One region of the Rhizobium sp. 01N424 genome, then DNA from elsewhere that is predicted to be linked to it. Evidence: riboswitches for the same ligand, from Rfam matches in the RefSeq annotation. Region 1 holds a riboswitch; the other holds the start of a gene.
The links. A riboswitch is a leader RNA that binds a small molecule or an ion and turns the genes downstream of it on or off. The one in region 1 is predicted to bind S-adenosylmethionine.
Positions count from the first base shown of each region.

Region 2: it holds a riboswitch for S-adenosylmethionine, as region 1 does, so the genes downstream of both, metA (homoserine O-acetyltransferase MetA) here and AC1DNK_RS02055 (O-succinylhomoserine sulfhydrylase) in region 1, are expected to answer to the same signal.

Region 1 covers NZ_JBFTRK010000001.1:389,272-405,071, reverse strand. Annotated here, with positions in the region: gene AC1DNK_RS02080 (transporter substrate-binding domain-containing protein) at 1-635, opposite strand, end outside; gene AC1DNK_RS02075 (glycosyltransferase family 2 protein) at 697-2,598, shown strand; gene AC1DNK_RS02070 (methyl-accepting chemotaxis protein) at 2,869-4,887, shown strand; tRNA gene AC1DNK_RS02065 (tRNA-Gly) at 4,956-5,029, opposite strand; gene AC1DNK_RS02060 (2'-deoxycytidine 5'-triphosphate deaminase) at 5,073-6,167, opposite strand; SAM riboswitch at 6,241-6,319, shown strand; gene AC1DNK_RS02055 (O-succinylhomoserine sulfhydrylase) at 6,361-7,545, shown strand; gene apaG (Co2+/Mg2+ efflux protein ApaG) at 7,758-8,150, shown strand; gene AC1DNK_RS02045 (Hsp33 family molecular chaperone) at 8,154-9,146, opposite strand; gene argF (ornithine carbamoyltransferase) at 9,241-10,158, opposite strand; gene AC1DNK_RS02035 (acetylornithine transaminase) at 10,198-11,397, opposite strand; gene AC1DNK_RS02030 (GcrA family cell cycle regulator) at 11,824-12,360, shown strand; gene phoB (phosphate regulon transcriptional regulator PhoB) at 12,426-13,109, opposite strand; gene phoU (phosphate signaling complex protein PhoU) at 13,142-13,855, opposite strand; gene pstB (phosphate ABC transporter ATP-binding protein PstB) at 13,902-14,717, opposite strand; gene pstA (phosphate ABC transporter permease PstA) at 14,733-15,800, opposite strand, start outside.
Region 2 covers NZ_JBFTRK010000003.1:199,806-215,605, forward strand. Annotated here, with positions in the region: gene AC1DNK_RS11425 (MDR family MFS transporter) at 1-713, opposite strand, end outside; gene AC1DNK_RS11430 (MarR family winged helix-turn-helix transcriptional regulator) at 829-1,356, shown strand; gene AC1DNK_RS11435 (thiamine diphosphokinase) at 1,405-2,055, shown strand; gene AC1DNK_RS11440 (ABC-F family ATP-binding cassette domain-containing protein) at 2,059-3,882, shown strand; gene AC1DNK_RS11445 (hypothetical protein) at 3,983-4,606, shown strand; gene AC1DNK_RS11450 (ABC transporter ATP-binding protein/permease) at 4,610-6,448, opposite strand; SAM riboswitch at 6,595-6,672, shown strand; gene metA (homoserine O-acetyltransferase MetA) at 6,738-7,661, shown strand; gene AC1DNK_RS11460 (aldose epimerase family protein) at 7,799-8,821, shown strand; gene AC1DNK_RS11465 (GntR family transcriptional regulator) at 8,936-9,709, shown strand; gene AC1DNK_RS11470 (SIS domain-containing protein) at 9,706-10,737, shown strand; gene nagA (N-acetylglucosamine-6-phosphate deacetylase) at 10,737-11,888, shown strand; gene AC1DNK_RS11480 (SIS domain-containing protein) at 11,891-12,619, shown strand; gene efp (elongation factor P) at 12,672-13,241, opposite strand; gene epmA (EF-P lysine aminoacylase EpmA) at 13,392-14,456, shown strand; gene AC1DNK_RS11495 (lysine-2,3-aminomutase-like protein) at 14,453-15,505, shown strand; gene AC1DNK_RS11500 (acyl carrier protein) at 15,762-15,800, shown strand, end outside.

The DNA.
Region 1 (15,800 bases):
GCGGCATCTACCTTGCCGTCCTTCAGAGCCGTCAGCAGCGCTTCCTTGTTGTCAAAGGGCACCGCCTTGATGGCCGGGAAATAGGCGGCGAGCATCGCTTCATGGACAGTCGACTTGACAACACCGACCGGCTTGTCTGCCAGTGCCGCTGCCGTATCGCCCTTGATCTCTGCCTTGCCGTTTCGGGCAAAGCGGGCCGGAAGCATCAGATAGGGCCGTGAAAATGTGAACTTGCCGCGCAGATCCGGCGTCACCGCCAGGCCTGCGATAACCGCGTCGCCCTGCGACGCTGCAAGCGCCTCCGCAAGATCGGCGAAGGGCAAGGCTTGGATTTCGCATTTATCCGCAATCTCGAGTTCATTGCAGATATCGCGTGCCAGATCGACATTAAAACCCGACAGCTTTCCGTTTTGATCGGTAAAGTTGAACGGCGGAAAATCCACGGATGTCAAGAATCGCAGCCGCACCAGCGATGAGAGGTCCGGCTTGGCAAGGCGTTCGCGGGAATCGAAAAGTAGCGGCAGAGAGGGCGAGGCCTGCTGCGCCCCGGCCGTCACAGGAAAAAACACAACCAGCGACAACCAAAAAGTTAACAATCCCTTAAAAGCTAGGGATGCAATTGAGGATTGTGTCATTACTATCCAGCCTCGGATCAGGGGCAGGGTGTCGCCGCTTCGGTGACGGTGTATCAGAGTCATGCGTATCGGGGAATATGCGCCGGGCGGCGCCATCGACCGCCTGCGAACAAATCACAGCCAGAATGACCGGCTCGTCCTTGAGGCTGAGGACGATGAGCTTTTCCGCACAGAGGCTCGCGTTCTGCAGGAACTTGGCATCGGGAAACCGATGATCGCCGAGGCCGCCGGACTGGCGCGGCAAAACGGGACGACGATCGAGCAAGAACTGCTGTCCAGCGGCTGGATTCTTGCTGAGAACTATTATGCCGGATTGGCGCGGTTGCTCCGGCTGGAGTTTATCGACCGGCTAAATCCGGAACTCATTCACGACAGCGACGTCCTCGATACGCAGCTTATCGAGACCAAGGTTCTCAAGCTCCAATACCTGCCGCAGCATGCCCATGCGATCGTCCCGCAAGCCCGTCAGATTCCAGCCCTGCAGGCGCGGCTCGCCGCTCGCCCGGATTTGCGCGAGCAGCTGCTGATTACGACCCCGGCGGAGATGCGCAGGGCGATCTGGGAACGTGGCGCCCAGCGACGGGTAAAGCAGAGCGTCAATACGCTTTTCGAGCGTGACCCGGATGTGAGCGCGCGTATCGTGCTGCTTGGAAAGCAGGGCTTCATTGCCGGTGTAGCCGTGACGGCCCTTGCTGCTGGAATTCTGGCGAATGCCAATGTCTTGCTCGTAGCGCATATCTTCGTTTCGCTGTTCTATCTGGCATCGATGCTGATCCGTTTCATGGCACTCAAGAAGCCGGTGCCGCGTTTCAATCTCCGCACAGCGGATGGTCATCCGCTGCCTGTCTATACGGTCATGGTCGGTCTCTACCGTGAGGCGGCGGTCGCCGAGCAGCTGATCACCTGCCTGAAGCGGCTGAATTGGCCGGTCTCGAAACTCGATATCAAGCTTGTCTGCGAGGCTGACGATCGCGAGACGATCGCAGCGCTGAAGGCGCAGGCACTCGGCACGCAATTCGAAATCATAGAGGTTCCGCCTGCCCGGCCGCGAACGAAGCCGAAGGCGCTGAACTATGCGCTCGCTTCTGCACGCGGCGAGCTGCTCGCCGTTTACGATGCCGAAGACCGGCCGCATCCGGACCAGCTGCGCGAGGCCTATGCGACCTTCCGGGCTTCCCCTGATGACGTCGTCTGCCTGCAGGCGCCGCTGATCATCGCCAATGCCCGCGACTCCTGGATATCGGCTGCGTTTGCGCTCGAATATTCCGCGCTCTTCCGCATGCTGCTGCCGATGCTGGCCCTGATGCGCCTGCCGATGCCGCTCGGCGGCACCTCAAACCACTTCAAAACCAGCATCCTGAAAGAAACAGGCGGCTGGGATCCGCACAATGTGACCGAGGATGCCGACCTCGGCATGCGGCTTTACCGCAGGGGATATCGCTGCGGCGTGCTGAGTTCCCAGACGCTGGAAGACGCGCCTGTCACTGCCGCGACCTGGCTTCACCAGCGCACCCGCTGGTTCAAGGGCTGGCTGCAGACGTGGCTGGTGTTGATGCGCGATCCCGCGCTGCTTATGCGGGAGATGGGCCCCGCGGGCTTTGCGGTGTTTCAGTTGCTGATCGCCGGAATGCTTTTGTCTGCGCTCGCGCATCCGTGGATGCTGTTCTTCATAAGCGCGGCTTTGCTCGACCTCGCCGAACGAAACAGTGCGAAAGATCTGGTCCACTGGATCCTTCTTGCCGTCGATAGCTGCAACGTCATCGCCAGCTACGTGCTTTTCGTCCTGCTTGGGCGCAAGGCGATGACGCGCTGGGAGCGCCGGGCGCTCAGGCTGCGCTGGCTGGCATTGCCGCTTTATTGGCTGATGCTCTCGGCGGCTGCGTGGCGTGCCGTCTGGCAGCTTCGCAGCAATCCGTTTTTCTGGGACAAAACCCCGCACGTGCCCTGCCGGAAACCTGCATAGACCGCCCGGGCCATTTGCCCGCCGCGCATTGCTTGCCATCTTTTCTGTGGTTTGCCCCGCGGCGTTAGGGCAGCATTAAGCAATCTGGATTCTTATCGCCGGCGACGACACCGGCCCCCTCCCGCCGCTTGCATGATGCGCGCTGTCGAGCCTCTCCGAGGTATTTCGGAATGCCGCAAGAACCGCAGCAGATTTCGCTGAGTTTCACACATTGATTTCAAACGCGCTGCGGCAAGCAACAGGCCGCGCCGAACGCAACGGGCTTTTTCCATGCTCAAACATCTGAAAATCCGGACCAAGATCCTTTCCGTCATCGCGCTTCTCGGCGTGATCACCGTCGCCGGTGTGGGATATATCATCTCCGAATTCCTCCGCGCCGACGCCAATTACAGTGCCTTCATCGATCATGAGGCACTGGCGGCCATGCAGGGCTCGCGCGCAAGCGCCTCGCTGATTTCCTCTGTGCTTCAGACAACCACGCTCTCGAACATGAAGCCGGATACGCCGGCCTTCAGGACGGCTCTGTCGGTGCCCAGCAAGATCCCGCAGGCCCGCGACCGTCTGCAACAGGCCTCCGATCTGGTTCCGGCGCGCAAGAGCGCGATCGATGAGCTCCTGAAGGGTATCGACGAAATCGAGGCCCTGTCGGCGAAAGTCGTCGAAGCTGGAAAATCCGGCGACATGACCAGCGCCCAGTTGGCAGCTGTCATGATGACGACAAAGCTGAACGCCCTGACACCGAAAATGACCGCCAACAACGACGCGATGATGTCGATGCTCAACGACGGCGGCGATGCGCTCTCCGTTGCCGTTCGCACGCGGATCAACATCTGCCTCGCCGTCATTGCCGCATCGATCGCCGGTGCGATGGCGTTGGGCTTCTACATCGCCCAGGCAGGTATTGCCGGGCCGATGGTGCAGCTGCGCGAGCGCATGACGTTGCTTGCCGAAGGAGAGACGGAACGCGACGTGCCCGGCCTCGATCGTGGCGACGAAGTCGGCCAGATGGCAGCGGCACTTGCCGTCTTCCGCGACAACGCCCTCGAGCGCAAGCAGATCGAGGCACGCGCCGAGAGCGAGCGCAATCTCAGCGATAACGAGCGCCGCCAGCGCGAAGCCGAAAAGATCCGCGAAGCCAACGAACTCGCCCGCACCGTGGACGAATTGGCAAATGGCCTGAAGCGCCTGTCATCAGGCGATCTCGTCGCCCATATCGAGACTCCTTTCCCGGAGCATCTCGAAGGCCTGCGCGCCGACTTCAACAACTCGGTCAGCAAGCTCAACGGCACGATGAACGCCGTCGGCGCCAATGCCCGCGCCATCGGCGCAGGTGCCAACGAAATCCGCTCCTCGGCCGACGAGCTGTCGCGCCGCACCGAACAGCAAGCGGCCTCCGTCGAACAGACGGCCGCAGCGCTCGAGCAGATCACCACAACGGTACGAGATGCCGCCCGCCGTGCTCAGGAAGCCAGTGAGCTGGTGACACGCATGCGCAGCGGCGCCGAAAAATCCGGCGCCATCGTGCAGAAGGCCGTCGGCGCGATGCAGCAGATCGAGCAGTCGTCAGTGGAGATCGGCAACATCATCGGCGTGATCGACGACATCGCCTTCCAGACCAACCTGTTGGCATTGAATGCCGGTGTCGAGGCGGCGCGTGCCGGGGAAGCCGGCAAGGGCTTTGCGGTCGTTGCCCAGGAAGTCCGTGAACTCGCCCAGCGTTCGGCCAATGCTGCCAAGGAAATCAAGGCACTGATCACCAATTCCGGCACGCATGTGCAAACCGGCGTGGCGCTTGTCGGTGAGACCGGCAAGGCGCTGGATGCGATCGTCCAGGAAGTGCAGGAGATCAACCAGCACGTCCACGCGATCGCCGAGGCCGCGCGCGAGCAATCGACCGGCTTGCAGGAGATCAACACGGCCGTGAACACCATGGACCAGGGCACGCAGCAGAATGCCGCAATGGTCGAGGAAAGCACCGCCGCCAGCCACAGCCTGGCAACCGAAGCGGCATCGTTGAATAACCTTCTTTCGGAGTTCAGGCTGACCGGAACCGGTGGCTTTGCCGCCGCTGCACCCGCCTCACATTCCGCTCCCCGCCCGGCCGCAGCACCCCGCCCAGCACCGGCCCGCGCAGCCAACCCGCGCCCGGCCTCGATCCGCGTCGCCAACGAAGGAACCGCAAGGCCCGCCGCATCACCGGCGCGTGCACTCGGCCAGAAACTCGCCAGCGCCTTTGGCAAGAGCAGCCCGGCGGCGGAAAGCAAGGAAGCCGACTGGACAGAGTTCTGAGCAACGGGAAATCAAAACGTCAAATGAGCGGCTCCGGCCGCTCATTTCATTTTCAGTGTAGAGAAGATTGGAGCGGGTGAAGGGAATCGAACCCTCGTATTCAGCTTGGGAAGCTGCTGCTCTACCATTGAGCTACACCCGCGTGGCCGAAGCCTTCCAACAGATGGGAGGCGGTGTCAAGGCTGTCAGATGCGGAAGTGTTTCGAGAGCTTCAGGCCCTGGGCCTGGTAGTTGGAGCCGAGGCCGGAGCCGTAGAGGCTTTCGGGTTTTTCCAGCATGTGCTCGTAGATGAGGCGGCCAACGATCTGGCCGTCTTCGAGGATGAAGGGGACCTCGTGGCTGCGCACTTCGAGGACGGCGCGGCTGCCGCGGCCGCCTGCCGGTGCGTGGCCGAAGCCGGGGTCGAAGAAGCCGGCATAGTGGACTCGGAATTCGCCAACCAAGGGGTCAAAGGGCGTCATCTCAGCGGCGTAATGCGGGGGCACGTGCACGGCTTCGCGCGAGACGAGGATATAGAATTCGTCCGGGTCGAGGATCAGCTCGTTGCGGCCGCGGCTATAGAGCGGCTCCCAGAAATCGAAGATATCGTGCTGGGCTTTCTTGTCGACGTCGACGACGGCAGTGTGGTGCTTGCCGCGATAGCCGATCAGGCCTTCCTTGTCGCCGGCGAGATCGATCGACAGCGCGATGCCGCCGCCTGAGACGTTCGGCTTGGCGCTGGCGACCAGCGTCTCGCTATCATGCAGCGCCTGAAGGTCCGGTTCGCCGAGAATGGAATGGCCGACGCGGAAGCGGATCTGCGACAGGCGCGAGCCGCGGCGCACGACGATCGGGAAGGTGCGCGGCGAGATTTCGAGATAGAGCGGGCCGGAATAGCCGGCCGGGATCTTGTCGAATTCCTGCGCGTAATCGGTGATGACCCGGGTGAAGATATCGAGGCGGCCGGTGGAGCTCTTCGGGTTGGCGGAGGCCGACATGCCGGCAGGCAGATCGACACGCTCCATCAGGGGAACGATATAGACGCAGCCGGTTTCGAGGACAGCCCCTTCGGAGAGGTCGATGACATGCAGGCTCAGGCGATCGAGCTTGTCCGACACCAGATGCGAAGGGCCGGGCATGAAGCTGGCGCGCACCCGGAACGCCTTGGCGCCGAGGCGCAGGTCGAGGCTTGCCGGCTGGATCTGGTCACGGTCAAGTTCCCGTTCGGAGATCAGTCGGCCGGTCTCAAACAACGCGGCAATGGCACGGTCGGCCAAAATTCCAGTTTCGCGAGCCATCATGCTCCATCCATAGTTCGTGGCCGACAAAACCAAATACGGGGAATTGACGCAAGCAGCTAACGGCAGTATTGCAGCTTTATCCCGTGGTGATTTGGCCGGTCGGCTTGCAGCCACGTTAAATAAGTGGCTAAAAAGACCGGGTATGAAACCGGTCTGCTTTTGCGGCCGGTTTTTTTGTTTTTGAGGTGATGGCATGAGCAAGTCCTGGCGCCCTGCAACCCAACTCGTTCACGGAGGCACTCTGCGCTCGCAATATGGCGAGATGTCGGAGGCAATCTACCTGACGCAAGGTTTCGTCTACGACACGTCGGAGGCGGCCGAGGCCCGCTTCAAGGGCGAGACCGAAGGCTTCATCTACGCCCGCTACGGCAGCCCCACCAACGACATGTTCGAGAAGCGCATGTGCGCACTCGAGGGTGCGGAAGATGCACGCGCCACGGCCTCCGGCATGGCCGCCGTCACGGCCGCAATCCTCTGCCAGCTGAAGGCTGGCGATCACATCGTTGCTGCTCGTGCCCTCTTCGGCTCCTGCCGCTGGGTGGTCGAGACGCTGGCGCCGAAATACGGCATCGAATGCACGCTGGTTGACGGCCGGCACCTGGAAAACTGGGAAAAAGCGATCACGCCGAAGACCAAAGTGTTCTTCCTGGAGAGCCCGACCAACCCGACACTCGAGATCGTGGACATCGCCGGCGTTGCCAAGCTCGCCAACCAGATCGGTGCCAAGGTCGTGGTCGACAACGTCTTTGCGACGCCGCTCTTCCAAAAGCCGCTGGAGCTCGGCGCCCATATCGTCATCTATTCGGCGACCAAGCATATCGACGGCCAGGGCCGCTGCCTCGGCGGCGTCGTGCTGTCCGACAAGGCGTGGATCGACGAGCACCTGCACGACTACTTCCGCCACACCGGCCCGGCCATGTCGCCGTTCAACGCCTGGACGCTTCTAAAGGGCATCGAGACGCTGCCGCTGCGTGTGGCTCAGCAGACCAGGAATGCCGCAAAGATTGCCGATTTCCTGGCCGAGCAGAAGCAGGTTGCACGCGTCATTTATCCCGGCCGCAAGGACCATCCGCAGGCCGATATCATCGCCAAGCAGATGACCGGCGGCTCGACGCTGGTCTGCTTCGAGCTGAAGGGAGGCAAGGAAGCTGCCTTCAAGCTGCAGAACGCACTCGATGTGGTGACGATCTCCAACAATCTCGGCGATACGCGCAGCCTGATCACGCATCCGGCGACGACAACGCACAAGAACCTCTCGGACGAGGCGCGTGCCGAACTCGGCATTTCGGCCGGCACCGTGCGTCTTTCGGCAGGCATCGAAGATACCGACGATCTGCTTGAAGATTTCGCCCAGGCTCTGTCGAAGATCCCGGCTTAAGCAACAAGCCGCCGGACTTGCCGGTCCGGCGGCCCGCCCCACCTAAAGCTTCAGTCAGCTCTGCTTTATTAGAGTCATTAACTTTGAATGTTAGGATTAACAATCAAAACGGCGTGCAATCGCCTGTATTTGGCTGATGATACGGTGGCATTTCTTGACGGAGCCAATGCCGTATAAGATACGAGTAAGATATCCCGACTAAGGTGTAAGGCATGTACCGGGCCCTCACACGCGATATAGAAGTTGTTGTCGAGCCGTTTTATCTGGAGGAGCAATCCGATCCGGACGACGATCGCTATGTCTGGGGATACCGCATCGTCATCAGCAACAATTCCGGCCTATCGGTCAAACTCGTCAACCGTTACTGGAACATAACGGACCAGAACGGTGTGGTCGACGAGGTAACGGGACCGGGTGTGGTCGGCGAACAGCCGCGGCTGGAGCCCGGCGATACCTATGAATACTCGTCAGGCTGCCCGCTCGATACGCCATCGGGGCTGATGTTCGGCCACTACCAGATGGAAACGGACGAAGGCGAGCTCTTCGATGTCGAGATACCCGCCTTCTCCCTGGATTCGCCCGGCCTTCTCAGAGTGCTGAACTGACCGTCATTCGGCCGGCTGCAGCTCTGCCGGCTCGAAACGATAGGTGGTCGAGCAGAATTCACAGGTGACGGCGATCTCACCGTTTTCCTGGCTGGCCTCGATCTCCTCCGCCGAAAAGCCCTTCAGAACGCCGCCGATCTTTTCACGCGAACAGCTGCAGCGGTCGTAGACCTGCTTGGCCTCGAAAACCCGCACGCCGCGCTCGTGGAACAGGCGATAGAGCAGCCGCTCGGTTCCGACCAGCGGATCCGTCAGCTCGTCGGCGTCGATGGTCTCGACCATGGCGCGGGCTTCTGCCCAGGCATCGTCTTCCTTGACGCCCGCCGCGAGCTCGTCGCCATCCCCGCCATGCAGGTCCGGCTGGCGCATGCGCTCGGGCGCTTCCGGCAGGAACTGAGCGACAAGCCCCCCTGCCCGCCAGCGATGCCGCGGTTTGCCGCTGCTGTCGCGGTCGAGAAGTTCGGCAGCCGCCAGACGGACACGCGTCGGGATCTGCTCCGACTGCCGAAAATAGACACCGGCGATATCCTCGAGCGAGGTACCGTCGAGTTCGACGATGCCCTGATAGGGCTGGCTAAACTTACCCTGATCGATGGTGAAGGCCAGCACGCCCTTGCCGAGCAGCTGTTCGGGTTCGGTCTGCCCGGCGGCGATCGCCTGATCGAGCAGCGCCTGATCGAAGCGTGCATAGGCGCGTACGTTCTCGGGTGTGGCAAAATCGGCAACAAGCAGGTCGACCGGGCCATCGCCCTTGGTCTGCACCGTGAACTTGCCCTCGAATTTCAGCGACGTGCCGAGCAGAACCGTCAGGACCACGACTTCGGCCAGAAGCCGGGCGACGGGTGCGGGATAGTGGTGGCGCTCAAGGATGGCGTCGAGCATCGGGCCGAGCTGGACGGCGCGGCCACGCACATCCAGGCCTTCAACCTGAAATGGGACGACGTGATCATCGCCGGCGAAATGAAGCTCGTTGAGAGCGGCGGCTGTGTCTGCCATGGTCTTACTCCTAGTCGTCAGAGCGGTAGACCAAGCTGTCTTCCCGCTCGCGCGGCCACCAGGCCATCAGGCCGGATGTGGCGTCCAATATGGTTCAGATCGCGCCCAGGCACCATGCAAGAATCGATTTCTGCGCATGAAGACGGTTTTCCGCTTCATCGAAGACCACGGATTGCGGGCCATCGATCACTTCGTCCGTCACTTCCTCACCACGATGGGCCGGCAGGCAATGCATGAACAATGCATCCTTGCCTGCTTTCGCCATCAAAGCCTGATTGACCTGATAGGGCTGGAAGACGTTGTGACCGCGAGCCCGATGTTCCTGATTCATGGAGACCCAGGTATCGGTTACCACGCAATCGGCGCCTTCGACCGCACGGTCGGCATCATGGCTGAGCATGATTTCGGCGCCCTCATTGCGGGCCCAGTTCAGATAGTGATCCTTCGGCTCGGAACCAAGGGGCACCGCCATGTTCATGCGGTAGCCGAAACGGGCAGCCCCTTCGACCAGCGAATGCAGCACGTTGTTGCCGTCGCCGGTCCAGGCAACGGTCTTGCCTTTGATCGGGCCACGGTGCTCTTCGAAGGTCATGATATCGGCCATGATCTGGCAGGGATGCGTATCGTCGGTCAGCGCATTGATGACGGGCACTGTGGCGTGTTCGGCAAGCTCCAGCATGCGGTGATGCTCGGTGGTGCGGATCATGATCGCGTCGACGTAGCGCGACAGAACCTTGGCTGTGTCGCCGATCGTCTCGGCGCGGCCGAGCTGCATCTCGGTGCCCGACAGGAACAGCGTCTCACCGCCCAGCTGGCGCATGCCGACGTCGAAGGAGACGCGCGTCCGGGTGGAAGGCTTTTCGAAGATCATCGCCAGCATCTTGCCGGCCAGCGGCTTATCGCCCTTGCCTGCTTTGAACGCCTGCTTGCGCAGCATCGCGTCGTCCATGATGACGCGCAGATCGGCAGAGCTCATCGCCGAAAGATCGAGGAAGTGTTTGGGGGAAGCCATGTCGTCCTTACCTGTTTGCCCCGGAAGGCATCTATCCGTTCAAGCCGTCTTCTTGGCCTTCGATGCGCGAATGCTTTCGGCAGCCTGCTCGATGCGGGCCAGACCCTCGCGGGCTTCCTCCGCCGTGACGACCAAAGGCGGCAGCAGACGCACAACGTTGTCGCCGGCGGGTACGCCAAGCAGATGCGCACCGCGGATGGCAGCCAGAAGTTCGGTCGAGGGCACAGCGGCCTTGATACCAAGCAGCAGACCCTCGCCGCGGATATCCTCGATCACGTCCGGATAGCGGTCCTTGAGCGATGCCAGGCCCTGGCGGAAGACCAGAGCGACGTCACGGACATGCTGGAGGAAGCCTTCGGCAAGGACGATGTCGAGCACAGCGCCGCCGACGGCCATGGCCAGCGGATTGCCGCCATAGGTCGAGCCGTGGGTGCCGGCCTTCATGCCGGACGCAGCTTCCGCCGTTGCCAGGCAGGCGCCGAGAGGGAAGCCGCCACCGATACCCTTGGCGACAGCCATGATGTCAGGGGTCACGCCGGACCACTCATAGGCAAAGAACTTGCCGGTACGGCCGACGCCCGTCTGGACCTCGTCGAGAATGAGCAGCAGGCCCTTCTCGTCGCAGAGCGCGCGCAGCGCCTTCATGAACTCAGTGGTCACCGGGCGAATGCCACCCTCGCCCTGAACCGGCTCGATCAGAATGCCTGCGGTCGCATCGGTGATTGCGGCGCGCACAGCGTCGATATCGCCAAAGGGCACCTGGTCGAAGCCAGGGGCCTTGGGGCCGAAACCTTCGAGATACTTCTCTTGCCCGCCGGCAGCGATCGTCGCCAGCGTCCGGCCGTGGAAGGCGCCTTCGAAGGTGATGATATGGAAACGCTCGGGATGGCCCTTCGAATACTGATAGCGGCGTGCGGTCTTGATCGCGCATTCGAGGGCTTCCGCGCCGGAATTGGTGAAGAACACCTTGTCGGCGAAAGTCGCCTCCGTCAGCCGCCTGGCGAGTTGTTCCTGACCGGGGATTTCATAGATGTTGGACAGGTGCCAGACCTTGTCGGCCTGCGCCTTCAGGGTATCCACGACATGCGGATTGCTGTGGCCGACCGAGGTCACAGCAACGCCGGCACCGAAATCCAGATATCGTTCGCCGCTTTCGGTAATCAGCCACACGCCCTCACCTCGCTCGAACCGCAATGGGGCACGAGAATAGGTATCATATAGCGGCGCGGCTTCAGCCATGGCGCGGTCTCCTGTCAGCGTTACGGGCAACCGGACTCCGGCTAAAAAACCAGGTCCGAAAAATTAAAAATGCCGCCTTTCGGCGGCGACTGGCACTATTTACTTTTCGCACTGCAATGTCAACAAAACTGCGGCTTTCGTGGCTTCTGAGAGACGCTCAAGCAATGTCGCGTTTTATCAACAGCTAATGTTGCAGAAATGACTCTCAGGGGAAGCAAGTTGGGGAAAACCCCGAATTCGATTCATCCGGATTCCTGCGACTCTTGTCACGGAGTCAGCCTCACACTAGGTTAAAACTCAATTACTAGACTGCATGCGGCGGAACTAGTCACCAAAATTAGTCAAGCGTTTCTTGTGCCGGATTCGTCCGGGGCAAACAGTGAGGGATTCTGCCTTCGCAACGCTTAAACGGCGGAGACACAGGGCATGAACTGGACAGACGAGCGGGTCGAGAAACTCAAGAAACTGTGGTCCGAAGGGCTGAGCGCGAGCCAGATCGCTGCCCAGCTTGGCGGCGTCAGCCGTAACGCCGTTATCGGCAAGGTTCACCGTCTGGCGCTGCCGGGCCGTGCGAAGGCCGGCGGCAACGCCACGGCTGCCCGCGCTCCCAAGCGTACGGCGGCAGCACCCCGCGCCCCAACCTACGCATCGCGTCTGGCGACGACCCGTACGGTCACCCGCCAGCAGGGCGCGACGATGCTGAAGGAAGAGATCGAGATCGACGTCATGGAGGAGATGGAATACCGTCCCGCCAAGAACGTGATCGTCCCGATTTCCCGCCGTCTCGGCCTGACGGAGCTCACCGAGCGCACCTGCAAGTGGCCGGTCGGCGATCCCTTGAAGGACGATTTCCACTTCTGCGGCTGCGAAAGCCCGGATTCTTCGCCTTACTGCACCTACCACCAGCGCCTGGCCTACCAGCCGGTCAACGAGCGCCGCAGGGCAGCAGCGCGAGCAAACTGAGCCGGGTAAGCACAAACGAAAAACGGGCCTTACGGCCCGTTTTTTTGTGTCTCAATTCCGAAAGCTCAAGCTTCCATCGAATATCCAGCGCCGCGAACGGTGCGGATGACATCCTGCATATTGGAGAAGTTCAGCGCCTTGCGCAGACGGCCGACATGGACATCGACGGTGCGCTCGTCGACATAGATGTCGTGACCCCAGACGCCATCCAGAAGCTGCGAGCGCGAGAAGACGCGGCCGGGAGAGGCCATCAGGAATTCCAGCAGGCGAAACTCGGTCGGGCCGAGACGCACTTCGCGGGTCTTGCGATGAACGCGGTGCGTCTCGCGGTCGAGTTCGATATCGCCGCACTTCAGCACGGTCGAGAGAACTTCGGGCTTGGCGCGGCGCAGCATCGCCTTGACGCGAGCGACGAGCTCGGGCGTCGAGAACGGCTTGACGACATAGTCGTCGGCGCCGGTCGAGAGGCCGCGAACGCGTTCACTTTCCTCGCCGCGCGCCGTCAGCATGATGATCGGCAGGCGCTCGGTCTCCGGGCGCATGCGCAGCCGGCGGCAAAGCTCGATGCCTGATACGCCAGGCAGCATCCAATCAAGGATAAGAAGGTCCGGCGTCCGCTCCTGAAGGCGGATTTCCGCCTCATCGCCGCGCAGGATGGTGTCGACCTCGAAACCTTCGGCTTCGAGATTGTAACGAAGAAGCACGCTCAGTGCTTCTTCGTCTTCAACGACTGCAACTCTCGGGATCATTCTGTTCTGTCTCCTGAGGCCCGGTCCGGATATTATTCCGTGACCGCGCCGACGGTGTTGGCGGTGTCGTCCTTCGGACGCTCGCCCTCCGGCTGGGCGCCGGTCGCCATGTAGTAGATGGTTTCTGCGATGTTGGTGGCATGGTCGCCGATGCGTTCGATGTTCTTGGCACAGAACAAGAGATGCGTGCAGCTGGTGATGTTGCGCGGATCTTCCATCATGTAGGTCAGGAGCTCGCGGAACAGCGAGGTGTACATCGCGTCGATTTCCTCGTCGCGCTCGCGGATCGACTTCGCCTTGTCGGCGGCGCGCGTCGTGTAAACGTCGAGCACTTCCTTGAGCTGGACGAGCGCCAGTTCGGAGAGATGCTCCAGGCCGCGGCCGAGCTTGCGCGGAACGCCGGTGCTCTGCACGGCGATGACGCGCTTGGCGGTGTTCTTGCCGAGATCGCCGACGCGCTCGAGGTCGGCGGCGATGCGGATCGACCCCATGATCTCGCGCAGGTCCGACGCCATCGGCTGGCGGCGGGCGATGGTGACGATCGCCTTGTCGTTGATCTCGCGCTCGGCGTGATCGAGGATCACGTCGTCGGAGATGACCTTCTGCGCCAGTGCGCCGTCGCCATTGACCAGCGCGCGCACAGCGTCGGAGACCATCTGTTCCGCCAGACCGCCCATCTCGGAGATGCGGCGGGTCAGAAACTTCAGATCTTCGTCATATGCTGAAAAGATATGTGTCGATGCCATGGGAAATGTCCTTGAGTGTCTCTATCGGAAGTCGTGACGCCAAAGATCAGCCGAAGCGGCCCATGATGTAGTCCTGGGTACGCGGATCGTCCGGATTGGTGAACATCTTGTCGGTATCGTTCTCCTCGACGAGATTGCCGAGGTGGAACATGGCGGTGCGCTGCGAGACGCGGGCTGCCTGCTGCATGGAGTGCGTCACGATGACGATCGTGTAGCTTTCGCGCAGCTCGTGGATCAGCTCCTCGACCTTTGCAGTGGCGATCGGGTCGAGCGCCGAGCAAGGCTCGTCCATGAGGATGACTTCAGGGCTGACGGCGACGGCGCGGGCGATGCAGAGACGCTGCTGCTGGCCGCCAGACAGGCCGGTGCCGGATTCATGCACGCGGTCCTTGACCTCGTTCCAGAGGCCGGCACGCTGAAGGCTGGTCTCGACGATCTGGTCCATGTCGGCTTTCGACTTGGCGAGACCGTGAATGCGCGGGCCGTAGGCGACGTTTTCATAGATCGTCTTCGGGAACGGGTTCGGCTTCTGGAACACCATGCCGACGCGGGCGCGAAGTTCGACGACGTCAATATCCGGATCGTAGATATCATCGCCATCGAGCGTGATCTTGCCGGTGACGCGGCAATTGTCGATCGTATCGTTCATGCGGTTCAGGCTGCGCAGGAAAGTGGACTTGCCGCAGCCGGACGGGCCGATGAGCGCAGTCACGGTGTTTTCGCGGATGTTCAGCTTGACGTCGAAGAGAGCGCGCTTTTCGCCGTAATAGACGGAAACGTCCTGGCCGATCATCTTGTAAGGGATGCTGTTCATCTTCTGGTCCAGAGCCTTCTCAACTGCTGCTTCTGTCAACATGTTCATGGGTTTCTACTCCGTTTACCAGCGGCGCTCAAAGCGACGGCGCAAGAGGATGGCTCCGATGTTCATGACAATCAGGAACAGGAGCAGGACGATGATGGCACCCGAGGTACGCTCCACGAAGGCGCGTTCGGCTTCGTTGGCCCACATATAGACCTGGACCGGAAGTGCCGTGGACGGATCGAGCGGCGTGGTCGGCGCATTGGCAACGAAGGCGACCATGCCGATCAGCAGAAGCGGCGCGGTTTCGCCGAGCGCATGCGCAAGGCCGATGATGGTACCGGTCAGGATGCCCGGCATGGCAAGCGGCAGAACGTGGTGGAACACCATCTGCATCTTCGATGCGCCGAGACCGAGAGCGGCCGAGCGGATCGACGGCGGTACGGCACGCAACGCAGCACGCGTGGCGATAATGATGGTCGGCAGGGTCATCAGCGTCAGCACCAGGCCACCGACCAGCGACGCGGAACGCGGCAGACCCATGAAGTTGATGAAGACGGAGAGGCCGAGCAGACCGTAAACGATCGACGGAACGGCAGCGAGGTTGTTGATGTTGACCTCGATCAGATCGGTCAGCTTGTTCTTCGGCGCAAACTCCTCGAGATAGATCGAGGCGGCGACACCGATCGGCAGAGCAAGAACCAGAACGATCAGCATCAGGTAGAGCGAGCCGATGAGCGCAACGCCCAGACCTGCTGCTTCCGGACGGCTGGAATTGCCATTGACGAACAGGCCTGTGTTGAACTGCTTGAAGAGAGCACCGCTCGCCTTAAGCTCGTTCATCCAGCCGACCTGCTTGTCGTTCACCTTGCGGTTCTTCTCATCGACAGAGAGATCGATCTGGCCCTTGCTGGCGCTATCGATATTGGCGTCGGCAAGCACCGTGACATTGACGGTCTTGCCGATGATCGACGGGTCGGAGACGACCATATCGCGCAGCTGGATCGGAGCGCCCTTGGAGAGCATGGCCGAAGCATCGCGCACGTCAGGACGGCTCGCGGCGTTGACGTTCAGCTGCTTGACGATGGCGTCACGCAGCAATGCGCCGTAGTTGGCGGAGACGAGGACCGACGGATCGGTCGCACG
Region 2 (15,800 bases), on a different contig from region 1:
AGGCTCTGCGGCGCCAGGATCGAGCCGAACAGTTCGCTGCCGTCGGCCATCAGCACGATGCTCGTCGTCGTCATCGCGAGCAGAAGGGCGCCGGCATAATCGATCTTCGGGCGGCGGTGCGGCTTGCGATAGGGCAGCATCAGCGCGAGGCCGATCAAGACAATGAAACCGATCGGCACGTTGACGAGGAAGATCGAGCGCCAGCCGAAGAGATCGCTCATCATGCCGCCGAGAACGGGGCCGATGGCGCTCGAGGCCATCAGAACCAGGCTGGAATAGCTCTGGTAGCGGGCTCGTTCGCGCGGCTCGAAGAGATCGGCATTGACGGCAAAGATCGATACCATGATGCCACCGCCGCCGAGGCCCTGGAGCACGCGGGCGGCGATCAGCGTGTTCATCGAGACGGCGAGACCACAAACGGCGGAGCCGACGGTGAAGATGGCGATTGCGGTCATCATCACGTATTTGCGGCCAAAGAGGTCACCGAGCTTGCCATAGACGGGCATAACGGCGCTCAGCGACAGCAGATAGGCGGAGCCGATCCAGCCGAAGCGTTCGAGGTGGCCGAATTCGCCGACGATGGTCGGCAGCGCCGTCGAGACGATCTGATTGTCCAGCGTTGCCATGAACATCGCGGTCATCAGAAACAGGAAGAGAATAAGCCTGCGGCGGGGATCCGTCACGAGCGGCTGGGAGGCAAGCTGCATATCCATGAAGACAGTTCCAATCTTGATCGCCAATTTATGTGACAAAAGCATATAAATGTCAATGACACCAGAATGACGCAGGCATATTTCCTTCGCGCAAGCCTTCTGTTATGCTCGGCGCATGAACGAGAAACCCGCCCGCATTCACGAGCTTGATCCGCTGTCACTGGAGAACGAAAGCGTTTCCAGCATCGGCCAGAGCATGACCCGGATGAAGCTGATGACAGGGCGCCGGCTGATCGGGCGTCTGGCAATCCAGAGCGTCGCGCCGGATCTCGAGCTCTCGCATCTCGATGTTCTTGACGCCGTGCGCCGTGCGCAGCCGGCCGATGAAGTGACGGTCGGGATGATTGCAGAAATGCTGCGGATCGATCCGTCTCGCGCCAGCCGCGTGGTGGCCGACATGGTCAGCCGCAACATTCTTCGCCGCGAAGCATCGCAAGCCGATGCGCGGCGCATCGTCGTGGTGATGACGCCGATCGGCCAGCGGCTGCTGTCGGAAATCCGGGCGCAGAAGCTGTCGTTGATCACAGAAATCCTCGACGGCTGGAGCGAGACGGACGTCGATGCCTTCGCAGCACTCTATGAGCGCTTTATCGACGGTTATGAAAAAGCCTTCGAACGGCGCGATAAGGGCACGCCCGGTTAAGCCCCGCCCCTTTCCCTCGACCCCTGCTTTGCGCTATGGGCATTGCCCATGACCCAGACGACCTTCACGATCCTGCTCGGCGGTGAGCTGACGCCGACAGAGCGGCTGCGCAGTGCGATTGCCGGCAGCCGGTTCATCGCGGCCGATGGCGGCATGCGGCATGCGGCAGAGCTCGGTGTCGTGCCGGAGCTCTGGGTGGGCGATTTCGATTCCACCGCACCGGATCTCGAAGGTGCGTTTCCGGGCGTGCCGAAGCAGCCCTATCCCGCGGCCAAAGCCTCGACGGATGGTGAGATCGCCGTTTCGGAAGCGATAGCCCGTGGCGCGAAACGGCTGATCCTTGCCGGTGCGCTGGCGGGGGAACGGTCCGATCATGCGCTTCAGCACCTCCTCTATGCCGTCAGCCTCGCCGAACAGGGTATCGACCTGTTGCTCACTTCGGGGCTGGAGGAAGCAGTTCCGCTTCTTTCAGGTTCCATCGAGCTCGACCTGCCGAAGAACAGCCTGTTTTCGGTGCCGGGCTTCAGCGAATTGCGCGGTCTCTTCATCGAAAACGCGCGCTATCCGCTCTCGGATTTCCATTTGCCGTTCGGCTCGTCGCGTACCATTTCCAATGTGGCAGAAGGCAAGGTTCGGTTCACGCTCGGCAGTGGCCGCGCGATCGTCCTTGCCCGCCCCTATGACCTTTCCGGAGTCTGATCCTTGGCGCCTCCCATTCTCAAACTGGACGACATCTTTCTGAGCTTCGGCGGCGCGCCGTTGCTGGCGGGCGCAAGCCTGCAGGTCGAGCCGGGTGACAAGATCTGCCTCGTCGGCCGCAACGGTTCCGGCAAGTCGACGCTGCTGAAGATCGCGGCCGGCATTGCCGAGGCGCAGTCCGGCGAGCTGTTCCGGCATCCATCCTCAACGGTCCGATATCTTGAGCAAGCTCCTGATTTCGGAAGTTTTGCAACGGTGCAGGCCTATGCCGAGGCCGGGCTTGGGCCGGGCGACGATCCCTATCGCGTCACCTATCTGCTGTCGCATCTCGGCCTCACCGGCGAGGAAGACCCGAAGAACCTTTCCGGCGGCGAAGCCCGCCGCGCAGCACTTGCCCGCGTCATGGCGCCGGAGCCGGATATCCTGCTGCTCGACGAGCCGACCAACCATCTCGACCTGCCGACCATCGAATGGCTGGAAGGCGAGCTGCAGAAGACGCGCAGCGCCCTCGTGCTGATCTCGCACGACCGCCGCTTCCTCGAAAAGGTCTCGACGGCAACCGTTTGGCTCGATCGCGGCACGTCGCGGCGTCTGGATCGTGGCTTCGGGCATTTCGAAGTCTGGCGCGATCAGGTGCTGGAGGCCGAGGAGCTGGAACAGCACAAGCTCGGCAAGGCGATCGAGCGCGAAGAGCATTGGCTGCGCTATGGCGTTACCGCGCGCCGCAAGCGCAACATGCGCCGCCTCGGTGAACTGCAGACCATGCGCTCGCAATATCGCGGCCACAAGGGCCCGCAGGGCAGTGTCCAGGCGAGCGTTTCGGATGCGCAGGAATCCGGCAAGCTGGTGATCGAGGCAGACAAGATCACCAAGACATATGGCGAGCGGCCCATCGTCACGCCGTTTTCTATTCGCGTGCATCGCGGTGATTGCATCGGTCTCGTCGGCCCGAACGGTGCCGGCAAGACGACGCTGCTGAAGATGCTGACCGGCCAGTTGGCGCCCGACAGCGGCACCGTGAAGCTTGGCACGAATCTCGAGATCGCGACGCTCGACCAGAAGCGCGAGGAACTCAACCTCGACGACACGCTGGCCAATTACCTAACCGATGGCCGCGGCGAAAACCTGCTTGTCAACGGCGAGCAGCGGCACGTGACCGGCTACATGAAGGAATTCCTGTTCCAGCCCGAGCAGGCGCGCACGCCGATCAAGAACCTCTCCGGCGGCGAACGTGCCCGTCTCATGCTGGCCCGGATCCTGTCGCGACCGACAAACCTGTTGATCCTCGACGAGCCGACCAACGACCTCGATATCGAAACGCTCGACCTGCTGCAGGAAATCGTCGCCGGCTTTCCGGGCACGGTCATTCTCGTCAGCCACGACCGTGACTTCCTCGACCGCACCGTGACCTCGACGATTGCGCCTGCCGTTCCGGATGCACCTGATGGCCGGTGGATCGAATATGCCGGCGGCTATTCCGACATGATGGCGCAGCGGAAAGGCGCTCTGGATGAGCGTCGCAGGGCGGAGAAGGCGGCCGAAAAGGTAAAGGCGGAGGCTTCGCCTTCTGCCGAGGCGCCGAAGGGCAAGGGCAAGCTTTCGTTTAAGCAGAAGTTCGCACTCGAGAACCTGCCGAAGGAAATGGCCAAGGCTGAGGCCGAAATCGCCAAGCGCGAAGCGAAGATGGCCGATCCGAACCTCTTCACCAAGGATCCGGCAACCTTCAACAAGCTTGCCGCCGAGATGGAAAAGCTGCGCGACAGCGTGACGAAGATGGAAGAGGAATGGCTGGAGCTGGAAATGCTCCGCGAAGAAATCGAAGGCTGACTCTCACGTTTCCTTGATTCGCCGGTGTCCCGGTGCGGCTCTAGAGTCCGCTCCGGCAGCCGGGGATATGCCTGCTATCGTGGCGACAAGGAATAGTCATATGTCTCGCAAGCTTTCTTCCGCATTTCTGACGGCGCTCGCCGCCGCAGCCATCACCTTTTCAGCCGTTCAGTCCAGCCAGGCCGACGATACGCAGCGCGTCCGCATTCGCGGCATCGTCGAGAGCCTCAACGGCGATGTGCTGACCATCAAGACCCGCGACGGAACCGACCAGTCGATCGCCATGCAATCGGGCTTCCGGGTTGGCGGCATCCAGCGGGCGGCCGTCGATGACATCAAGCCGGGCGATTTCGTTGGCGTCGGCTCGATGCCGAAGGGCAGCGGGCCGAATGACGCGCTGCAGGTGATGATCTTTCCGGCATCGATGAAGGGTACCGGCGAGGGCAACCGCCCCTGGGATGCCAAGCCGAATACCGAGATGACCAACGCGACCGTCAGCACCGCCGTCAAGGCGATCAACGGCAAGACGATCACGCTGACCTATCAGGGCAAGGAAAAGACCATCGCCATCCCTGATGGCACACAGGTCGTCACCATCGCTACGGCGACCAAGGACGATCTGAAGCCAGGCGCGGCGGTGATCGTCAACGCCGAAAAGGCTGCCGACGGCAGCGTCTCCTCGAAACAGGTCTCGGTCGGTCTCAGCGGCGTTCAGCCGATGTAATCGTTAGATAACCGGTGCCGCCGCTGGGCGGCCGGTGCCGGTTTTCGGCGGTGGCGGTGGTTCTTCCGTCTTGGAGGCGATCGCTTCCAGATGGAGAACCCTCGGCTTCAGGATCTCCATGTAGATCTCCGAGCGGCCGATATAGATCATCGATGTTTCCGGCAGCGCCGTCAGCAGGTTGGTAAGCGTCGCCTGCCATTCCGGCTCCAGGCCTTCAAGCACTTCGTCGAACACCACCCAGCGCGGCCGCACGAGCAGAAGCCGGGCAAAGCCGATGGCCTTCTGTTCGTCGGAATCCAGAACCTTGTCCCAGCGCGCCCGCGTGTCGAGGCGGCCAATCAGCTGGCGCAGGCCGGCCTTTTCCATCGCCGCTTCGATATCCTCGTTCTTGTAGGAGCCGGCCGGTTCGGGGAAGGAGAGCGCCTCGCGCAGCGTACCGCCGGGGATATAGGCGACCTGGGGGACGAACAGGATGTCGTCGGAGGGCGGGAGGCCCATCGTGCCGCTGCCGCAGGGCCAGAGGCCGGCCATCGCCTGGAAGAGAAGCTTCCGATTGACGTTGTGATCGCCGTTTATCATCACCTTTTCGCCGGCCTTCAGCGTCACATCGGGCTCGTGCAGGCGGAAGCCGCCGCATTGATCGACCTCTTCGCCCAACTTGGCGGCGATGGTGACGTTCTTCATCACAAGCCTGTCCGCGGCGGTGTCTTCGTAGGCGATGACGTTCTTCGGATTGAGCGGTTCATCCATGTGCTCAAGCGCATGGCGGAAGTCGGTGACGCGGTTGAGCGTCGCGCGCCATTCGGCGATCGGGCCGAAATTGGCGACATACCAGCGCAGCGCCGTATTGACCTGGTTGAAGGCGCCGACCGACATCATCAGCTCACCGAAGGTCAGGCCGCCGGAGAAATAGGCGGGCGCGGCGACGATGATCGGGATGACGATGACCAGCCAGCCGTAACCGGCGGAAACCCAGGTCAGGTTGGTATTGGCCATGGTCAGCCGCTTGAGCACAGCGAGAACCGTGCTGATATCGGTATTAATGCGCTGGCGCTCGTTTTCCTCGCCTCTGGCGACGGTAATCGCCGGCATGTTCTCGTTGGCGTGCATCAGCGAGAAGCGGAGTTCGGCTTCCTTGGAGAAGCGCTCGGCGTTGATCGGCACCAGCTTTCTGCCGACGATCTGGCTGAGGATCGATGCCGACGCGGCATAGAAGACGGCGGCCCAGACCATGTAGCCGGGGATGGCGAAGGAATAGGTGCGGAAGTGGAAGACGAAGCCGCTCGACAGCTCCCAGAGCACGCCGATGAAGCTGACGAGCAGGATCGTCGACTGGATGAGGCCGAGAACGAGGCCGGTGGTGCTTTCGGCAAGGTTGCGGGCGTCCTCATGCAGGCGCTGGTCCGGATTGACGCCGATCAGCCCGCTTGAGGCGAGCCGCAGGGCCCGCTTGTGCTTCAGCCATTGATCGACGAGATCGCGGGTCAGGCCCTCGCGCATATAGAGCGCCGTCATCTGGTTCAGCCAGGCCTGGCCGACATTGAGAAGTAGCAGAGAGCCGGCGATCAGGCCGAAAATCTGAAGCTGATGGAAGAACTCGCCGACATCGCGCCGCTGCAGCGAATCATAGAACGGCGCGTTCCAGCGGTTGAGAACGACCTGACCGTAGGCCGTCGCCAAGATGACGAACATAAGGATAGCGGCGAGAGACAGGATCTTGCCGCGCACTTTCGAAGCCCAGAAGGCTAAAAACATCAATTTGAGGCGATAGCCGAGGCTGAGATCGTATCCGACCCTATCTTGCCGCTGGCCGACAGCCCCGCCTTTGGCGTCGTCCGTCATCATGCATTCCTGTACAGCATCATCCCTGATTAACATGGTAGCGCGTGCTGTCCATCAACAGATTCTACCAGTCATTAATGCGTGAGTTACCTAGCTCAAAGTGCAGGTTGCGAATCGCGATTGATTCGCGGCGCTGTCAGCGCTATCTAGAGGATTGTGGTGATTTGGCCGGCCGGCTTGCAGCCACGTTAAATAAGTCGCTAAAGGGCCGCGTGCGGACCGGTAGCGATTCTTTTTTCGCCACCGGTTTTTTTATTTGCCGGTTGTCCTGTTCGATCGAGTGAATGCAATGCCCATCAAGATTCCTGACACGCTGCCCGCTTTCGAAACCCTCGTTCAGGAGGGTGTGCGGGTGATGACTGAGACAGTGGCTATCCGCCAGGATATCCGCCCGCTTCAGATCGGGCTTCTCAACCTCATGCCGAACAAGATCAAGACCGAAGTGCAGATGGCGCGCCTTGTCGGTGCCTCGCCGCTGCAGGTCGAGCTGTCGCTGATCAGGGTCGGCAACCATAAGGCCAAGAATACCTCCGAAGACCATCTGCTGGCCTTCTACCAGACCTGGGAAGAGGTGAAGCACCGCAAGTTCGACGGCTTCATCATCACCGGCGCGCCGATCGAGCTGATGCCCTTCGAAGACGTCAACTATTGGAGCGAGATGCAGGAAATCTTCGAGTGGACGAAGACCAACGTGCATTCGACGATGAATGTCTGCTGGGGCGCGATGGCGGCGATCTACCACTTCCACGGCGTTCCCAAGCATGAGCTGAAGGAGAAGGCATTCGGCGTCTATCGCCACAAGAACCTGAAGCCGTCCTCCGTCTATCTCAACGGTTTCTCGGATAATTTCGAGATTCCGGTGTCGCGCTGGACGGAAGTGCGCCGCGGCGACATCGAGAAGGCGCAGGGTCTTGAGATCCTTATGGAATCGAGCGAGATGGGCGTCTGTCTGGTTCAGGAAGAGGCAAGCAAGCGCCTCTACATCTTCAACCATGTCGAATACGATTCGACGTCGCTGTCGGACGAATATTTCCGCGACGTGAATGCTGGCGTGCCGATCAAGATGCCGCACAACTACTTCCCGCATAATGATCCGGCGCTGCCGCCGCAAAATCGCTGGCGCAGTCACGCGCATCTGCTGTTCGGCAACTGGATCAATGAAATCTATCAGACGACGTCCTACGACCTCAACGAGATCGGCACGAAAATCTGACGGCTTATCAATCTGTTGATGCTATGCCGCTGCCTTTGCCGCAGCGGCATTTCTTTTTTGGCATTGGCAGTTGCGGTTCGCGGCAAATGGGGGCAGTTTCGCTGCCGGATGCGAACAGATTTCAGGACGATGGTATAATGGCGGAAGAGCTCAAGCGGGAAGTTTTCGGAACGACGAAAGACGGAGAAACCGTCTATCGCGTCGAGATCAAAGGCGGCGGTCTGACGGCCAAGATCATGAGCTGGGGCGCTGTCATCCAGGATCTCAGGCTCGACGGCCACGATGCCCCGCTGCTGCTCGGCTTCGACAAGTTTTCCGACTATCCGGCCTACTCCTCCTATTTCGGTGCGACGCCCGGGCGCTGCGCCAATCGCATCGGCGGTGGCAAGTTCACGCTAGATGGCAAGGACTACCAGCTGGAGCTCAACGAAAAGGGAGTCTCGCATCTGCATGGTGGCAGCGATAACATTGCCAAGCGCAACTGGACGATTGTCGAGCATGCCGTCGATCGCGTTGTCCTGAAGATCGTCGATCCCGATGGCCGCGCCGGCTATCCGGGCAATTGCACGATCCAGGCCACCTACCGGGTTCACGGTAACGGCGAGTTCTCGATCGTCTATGAATCGACGTCCGACCAGCCGACGCTCGCCAATGTCTGCCAGCACGCCTATTTCAATCTGGACGGCCGCGATGACGCGCTTGGCCACGACATCATGATCGCGGCCGATCACTATCTGCCGACCGACGAGCGGCAGATCCCGACAGGGGAACTGCGCCCGGTCGACGGCACGGCTTTCGATTTCCGCGAAATGGCGCCGATGAAGCGTTTCGAAGGTTCGGAACAGGCGCTCTACGATCATAATTTCTGCCTGTCGAAGGAGCGTGTCGCCAAGCGCACCGCCGTGCTGGCCCGCAGCCTCAATTCCGGCGTGTCGATGGAAGTGCGGACGACCGAACCTGGCGTGCAGTTCTATGCCGGCTTCAAGCTGAATGTCGCCGTGCCCGGTCTGGACGGCCGCAAGTACGGACCGTTTGCCGGGTTCTGCCTGGAGACCCAGGTCTGGCCGGATGCGATCAATCACGAGGGCTTCCCGAATGCCGTGCTGCGGCCGGGCGAGGTCCTGCGGCAGGAAACGGATTACATCTTCACCAAGAACTGACGCGTTCGATTTGATCGCTGGTTTACGAACCCTCGTGATCCGTCACGAGGGTTTCTTTTTTGCGGCGTAGATTCAGCTTGAAGACTGGTTCTAAATAGGTTCTAATGTGCGCCTATGGATAGAACCAGTCTGATAGCAGAGCTGAATGCGCGCGGACTGCGCGACGAGGCCTCGACCGGACCGCTCTACAAGCGGCTGGCCCTGGCATTGACCGGTCTCGTTCAGGAAGGATTGCTGAAGCCCGGCGCCGCACTGCCAGGTGAGCGCGATCTTGCTGAGGCCCTGAAGCTTGGGCGTGTCACGGTGCGCACCGCCTATCGCGAGCTGATGTCTTCAGGCGCGCTTGAATCACGACACGGCAGCGGTACCTTCGTTTCGGCGCGTGTCGAGCGCATGGAGCAATCGCTCTGGCGGCTCTCGTCTTTCTCGGCCGACATGCGTTCGCGCGGCCGCTCTCCGGCGGCGAAAATCCTCTCCCGGCAAATCAATCAGCCATCGCCGGAAGAAAGCTTCCTGCTGGGGCTCGGTCAGGACGAGCCGGTGTTGCGGCTCGATCGTCTTCGTCTTGCCGATGGTTTGCCGCTGGCGATCGAGCGCGCCGTCGTTCCGGTCAAGTTCGTCGGCGAACAGGCGGGTGGCGAGGGTTCGCTCTATGACGCCCTGGCTGCCAACGGCCACAAGCCGGTGCGGGCGCTGCAGCGGCTGACGGCCGTGACGCTCGACCCATCCTCGGCCGCGATGCTGAACGTCAAGGCCGGTGCGCCGGCCCTGCTGATCGAGCGGATATCCCGCCTCGAAGATCAGCGCGTCGCTGAATATACCCGCTCGCACTATCGTGGCGATGCTTATGATTTCGTTGCAGAATTGAGAATTGGAGATGAACTATGAGTGAGAACAAGTCGCTGATGCTGCAGGAAGCCGGCCAGTCGCCGGAGGTCGTGGCGACCCTGCTCGAAAAGGAAAAGCCGGCTTTTGCCGAAATCGCCAAGCTTTTCTCCTCGGCGCGGCCGAGCGTGGTAACGACGGCCGCGCGCGGGTCTTCCGACCATGCCGCCACCTTCTTCAAGTATCTTTTCGAAATCACCTGCGGCGTTCCGGTCGCATCCGTCGGCCCGTCGATCGCGTCAGTCTATGGCGCGCCGCTACATCTGAAGGGCGGCATTCACTTCACGGTTTCGCAGTCGGGCGCCAGCCCTGACATCGTTGCCCTGCAAGAAGCCGCGAAGAAGGGCGGCGCCACGACGATCGCCGTCGTCAACGTCACCGATAGCCCGCTGGGCAATCAGGCCGACATCGTGCTTGGCCTCAATGCCGGACCGGAGAAAAGCGTTGCCGCAACGAAATCCTTCATCGCTTCGGTTGCAGCACTTGCCGGCGTAACGGCAGTGATCGGCGGCAAGGCTGATCTGCAGGCGGCGCTTCAGAAGCTTCCGGGCGCCCTGTCGGCCACATCGGGCATCGATACGGCCGCGGCAGAGGATGTGCTTTTCAACGCCAGCTCGCTTTACACCGCCGGCCGTGGACCGGCCTTCGCGATTGCGCTCGAAGCTGCGCTCAAGGCAAAGGAAACGTCCGGCCTGCATGCCGAAGCCTTCTCACTGGCTGAATTGATGCATGGTCCGATGCGTCTCGTGCAGCCAGGTTTCCCCATCGTTGCCTTCGCGCCTGACGATGCCGCCTATGCCAACAACGTCCAGGCGCTGGAGCGCCTGCAGAAGCTCGGAGCGACGACCGTGCCTTTCTCGACACAGCCGCTTTCCGGGGTCAACCTGCGCGTTCCATCGACCGGCAACGGTCTTCTCGATCCGCTGGTTTCGCTGCTCGTCTACTATCGCCTCATCGAGTCGGTCACGCGCCGCAAGGGTTTCGATCCCGACAAGCCGGCAAACCTGCTCAAGGTTACGGAGACCGTCTGATGTCCCGCAAGATCTTCACCGGCGCCAGGATCTTCGACGGCGAGCGCTTCCATGACGAAAGGGCGCTGGTCGTTTCGAACGGACGCGTCGAGACCATCGCGGCACTCAACGATCTACCCGAAGGCGAGACCGTGGTGCTTGACGGTGGCGTTCTCTCCGCCGGTTTCATCGACGCGCAGGTGAACGGCGGCGGCGGCCGGATGCTGAACGACGAGCCATCGCCGGACTCGATGTACATCATCGCCGACGGCCATCGCCGCTATGGCACGACAGCGCTGCTGCCGACGCTGATCACCGACACGGCTGATGCCACCAAGGCAGCGATCGAGGCTGCGAAGGACGCGGTCAAGACCAACCGCGGTGTCGCCGGTCTGCACCTCGAGGGGCCGCATCTGGCACCGGCGCGCAAGGGCGCACATCTGGCGTCGCTGATGCGCCCGGTCGAAGACGCAGACGTCAAGGCGTTCATTGCGGCGCGTGAAGCAATCGGCACGCTGCTCATTACCATGGCGGCTGAACAGGTGAGCGTGAAGCAGGTGCGCGCGCTTGCCGAAGCCGGCGTGATCGTCAGCATCGGACATTCCGATTGCAGCAGCGAGCAAGCGGAAGAGCGTTTCGATGCCGGCGCCCGTGGCGTCACGCATCTCTTCAACGCGATGAGCCAGATGGGGCATCGCGCTCCGGGTCTCGTAGGTGCCGCGATCGATCACCCCTCGACCTGGTGCGGCGTGATTGCCGATGGCCACCATGTCGATCCGAAGGCATTGCGCACGGCGCTGCGCGCGAAGCGCGGCGAAGGAAAGCTTTTCCTCGTCAGCGATGCGATGTCGCTTGTCGGCTCCGACAAGAACAGCTTCACGCTGAATGGCCGCAACGTTCATCGCGAGAGCGGCAGTTTCTGCTCCAGGGTAGTTCTGGATGATGGCACGCTGGCAGGGTCCGATGTCGATATGGCGTCCAGCATCCGTTACTGCGTGACCTATCTCGACCTGACGCTGGCCGAAGCGCTGCGCATGGCGACGCTTTACCCGGCGCGCTTCCTTCGTCTCGAGGGCTACGGCCGCCTGTCTCCGGGGTATCGCGCCGACTTCGTGCACCTGACCGATAAGATCGAGGTCACCGCGGCCTGGATCGGCGGGGAGAGGAAGTAGCGATGACTGCGATCACCGATGCTTATTTCTCGAACCTGATCGAGCGGCTCGGCCAGCTGAAGTCGGCTCTCGATGTTCCAATGCAGCGGGCCGCCGCGGCGATCCTCGAAGCGGCCCGCACCGACAAGCGGGTCTATGTCTTCGGTACCGGGCATTCTCACATGCTGGCCGAAGAGGTGCATTACCGGGCTGGCGGGCTCGCCTTCACTGTTCCCGTACTCGTCGGTTCTGCGATGCTGCACGAGGGTGCGGTGATCAGTTCGGTCTACGAACGGACGGAAGGTCTCGTTCGTCCGGTGCTCGAGCGCTATGGCATGCAGCCTGGCGACGTGATCATCATCGCGTCGAATTCCGGCGTGAACGCCGCGCCGATCGAGGCCGCCGATTACGGCCATGAGATCGGCGCCAAGGTGATCGCCATCACCTCGATCGAATATTCCAAGGCGATCGCCAACGGCCGCCGCAGGCTGGCCGAGGTTGCCGATATCGTCCTCGACAACGGCCTTCCGCCGGGGGATGCCGTCATCGAAATCGAAGGGAGCGGGCTGAAGGTCGGGCCGGTCTCGACGGCAGTCGGGGCGACCGTGCTCAATGCGATCTTTGCCGAGGTGGCCTCGGAGCTCGCCAAGTCAGGCGATGCGCCGGTTTATCTCAGCGCCAACATGCCGGGCGCTGCAGAGGTGAACCAGCAGCTGGTCAAACGCTACCGGCCGCGCAACCCGCATCTCTGAAACGAAAAAGGCCGGCGTCTCAGCCGGCCTTTTGCTTTGCCCCTGCGGACAATCAGTTCTTGGCGCGCTCGACGTAGGAGTTATCTTCCGTCGCGATGACAACGCGGATGCCGGCATCGATATGCGGCGGAACCAGCGTTCTGATACCGTTCGAAAGGATTGCCGGCTTGTAGGAGGACGATGCCGTCTGACCCTTGACGACCGGCTCGGTCTCGGTGATTTCGAGCGTCACATGGCGTGGCAGCTGGAGAGCCAGCGCAATGCCTTCGTGCATCGACAGGATGCAGGTCATGCCTTCCTGAAGATAGGCCTTCTGATCACCCATCGTCTCATTGTCGACGACGACCTGATCGTAGCTTTCGGGATTCATGAAGTGGAAGCCTTCGCCGTCCTCGTAAAGGAACTGGAAGTTGACGTCTTCGACGAATGCGCGCTCGACCTGCTCGGTCGTGCGCCAGCGCTCGGACACCTTCACGCCATCGACGATGCGGCGCATGTCGACCTGGGTCACCGGCGTGCCCTTGCCAGGATGGAAGTTGTTGGCCGTAAGAACGACATACAGCTTGCCATCCACTTCGAGAACGTTGCCCTTGCGGACGGAGGAGGCGATGATCTTGACCATAAGACTTCCTTGTAACTCAGCCTTCGGCGTCGTAGAGGACTGTCGCAATAGCCCTCTAGACGCGATTAATTTTCCTTTGGGGCGGCAACTAACTTAAAATCCGGCGAAAAGCCAGCCCAGCGTTGGCCGTCGCGGTGAAGAAAGCGGAGAATGAGCCTGACGAGCGCCAAAGCCTCGCCCTGGTGGACGCCCGACGTCCATGCGGATCGCCGCCCGTTCCTGATCGGGCGCAACGCGATCCAGGCGGCACTGCGTCTTTATTTCGCCGGCGAAGATTTTGTCGAGGTCGATACGGCCGCACTGCAGGTGTCACCGGGCAACGAGGCGCATCTGCATGCCTTCGCCACCGAGGCGCTGACGACGGATGGCCAGCCGGCACCCTTCTATCTGCACACCTCGCCGGAGTTTGCCTGCAAGAAGCTCCTCTCGGCGGGCGAACAGCGGATCGCGTGCTTCGCGCATGTCTATCGCAACCGCGAGCGCGGGCCGCTGCACCATCCTGAATTCACCATGCTGGAATGGTACCGGGCGGGAGAAAGCTACGAGACGCTGATGATGGATTGCGTGCGGATCGCAGCACTCGCTGCCGAGACCGCCAAGGCATCCAAACTGACGTATCGCGGTGCCGAGGCCGATCCTTTTGCCGGCCCGGAGCGGATTTCGGTTGCCGAGGCTTTCGATCGCCATGCCGGGATCAATCTGCTTGGCTCCGTTGCTGCCGATGGCTCGACCGATCGCGAGCATCTGGCGGCCGAATTGCGCCGCAACGGCCTGCGTGTCGCCGAAGACGATGGCTGGGCCGATCTCTTTAGCCGCGCGCTGGTCGAGAAAATCGAGCCGCATCTCGGTTTCGGCCGCATAACCATTCTCGACGAATATCCTGTTTCGGAAGCTGCTCTGGCGCGGCCGTCAGGCCGGGATCCACGGGTTGCCGAGCGCTTCGAGGTCTACGCCTGCGGCGTCGAGCTCGCCAATGGTTTCGGCGAGCTGACGAATGCTGCCGAACAGCGGCGCCGTTTCGAGATCGAGATGGCCGAGAAGGCACGCATCTATGGCGAGCGCTATCCGCTGGACGAGGATTTTCTCGAGGCGTTGCAGATCATGCCGGAGGCGAGCGGTATCGCGCTCGGTTTCGACCGGCTGGTGATGCTGGCGACCGGTGCTTCGCGCATCGATCAGGTGCTGTGGGCGCCCGTCGCGGAGTATGGCCGATGAATATCGTCAGGCCGATCAAGAGCGTCGATGACCTGTCGAGCGCAGGCTTGATCGGGGACGCCGACCGGCTGGCGCTCGAAGATGTCGCGGCGCGCTATGCGATCGGGTTGACGCCATCGATTGCGGCGCTGATCGACCGTGCAGACCCGGCCGATCCCATTGCTCGCCAATTCGTGCCCGATGTTTCCGAACTGCAGACGACACCGGAAGAGCGGGACGATCCAATCGGTGATCTCCCGCACAGCCCTGTTGAAGGGATCGTGCATCGCTATCCGGATCGTGTGCTGCTGAAGGCGGTGCATGTCTGCCCGGTCTATTGCCGTTTCTGTTTCCGCCGCGAGATGGTCGGGCCGCAAGGTCTCGGCACGCTCGAACCGGAGGCGATGAAGGCAGCCTTCGACTATATCCGCCAGCATGACGAAATATGGGAGGTCATTCTCACCGGTGGCGATCCGCTGATCCTGTCGCCGCGGCGGCTGGAAGACATCATGCGGGAGTTCTCGGCGATCGATCACGTCAAGATCGTCAGGTTTCATACCCGCGTGCCCGTGGTCGATCCGCGCAAGATCGATGCGGCGCTCATCGACGCGCTGAAGGCGAGCGGCAAGACCGTCTACATCGCGCTGCACGCCAATCATCCGCGCGAGTTTACGGCCGAAGCGCGGGCGGCCTGCGCCCGGATCGTCGATGCCGGTATCGTCATGATCAGCCAATCTGTGCTGCTCAAGGGCGTCAACGATGATGCGAATGTGCTTGCGTCGCTGATGAAGACTTTCGTCGAGAACCGTATCAAGCCCTATTACCTGCATCATCCCGACCTTGCGCCCGGCACCAGCCATTTCCGGCTGTCGATCGAGGAAGGGCAGGCGATCGTCGCAGCCTTGCGCGGCCGCATATCCGGCCTCTGCCAGCCAGCCTATATTCTGGATATTCCGGGCGGCTACGGAAAGACCGTGATCGCCGAAAGCGGCGTTCGCAAAACCGCCGACGGTTGCTTCTCGGTCTCTGATTACAGGGGCGGCGAGCACAGCTATCCACCGGCGGGATAGAAGATTTCCGTTCCATTTCTGCACTGGGAAGTCCTTCGCGCCGCTCCTGTATTACGCCAAACTGGCGAGGCAAGTATTTGAGCAGAAACGGCGAAATTCAATCAGGGCGCGATACTCGATAAAACTTTAAGTGTGAATCTTGCTCATCTTTAACCAGACAAATTAGCGGAATATTGGGTTTTCCGGCCTAAAAGAGCGCTCATGATGAAGGCGATGAACGCCTGCTCTGGATCATGACAATCTTGGAGATGTTCGGATGAACAAGACAATCCGCGATATTATAGCCAAATTCGGC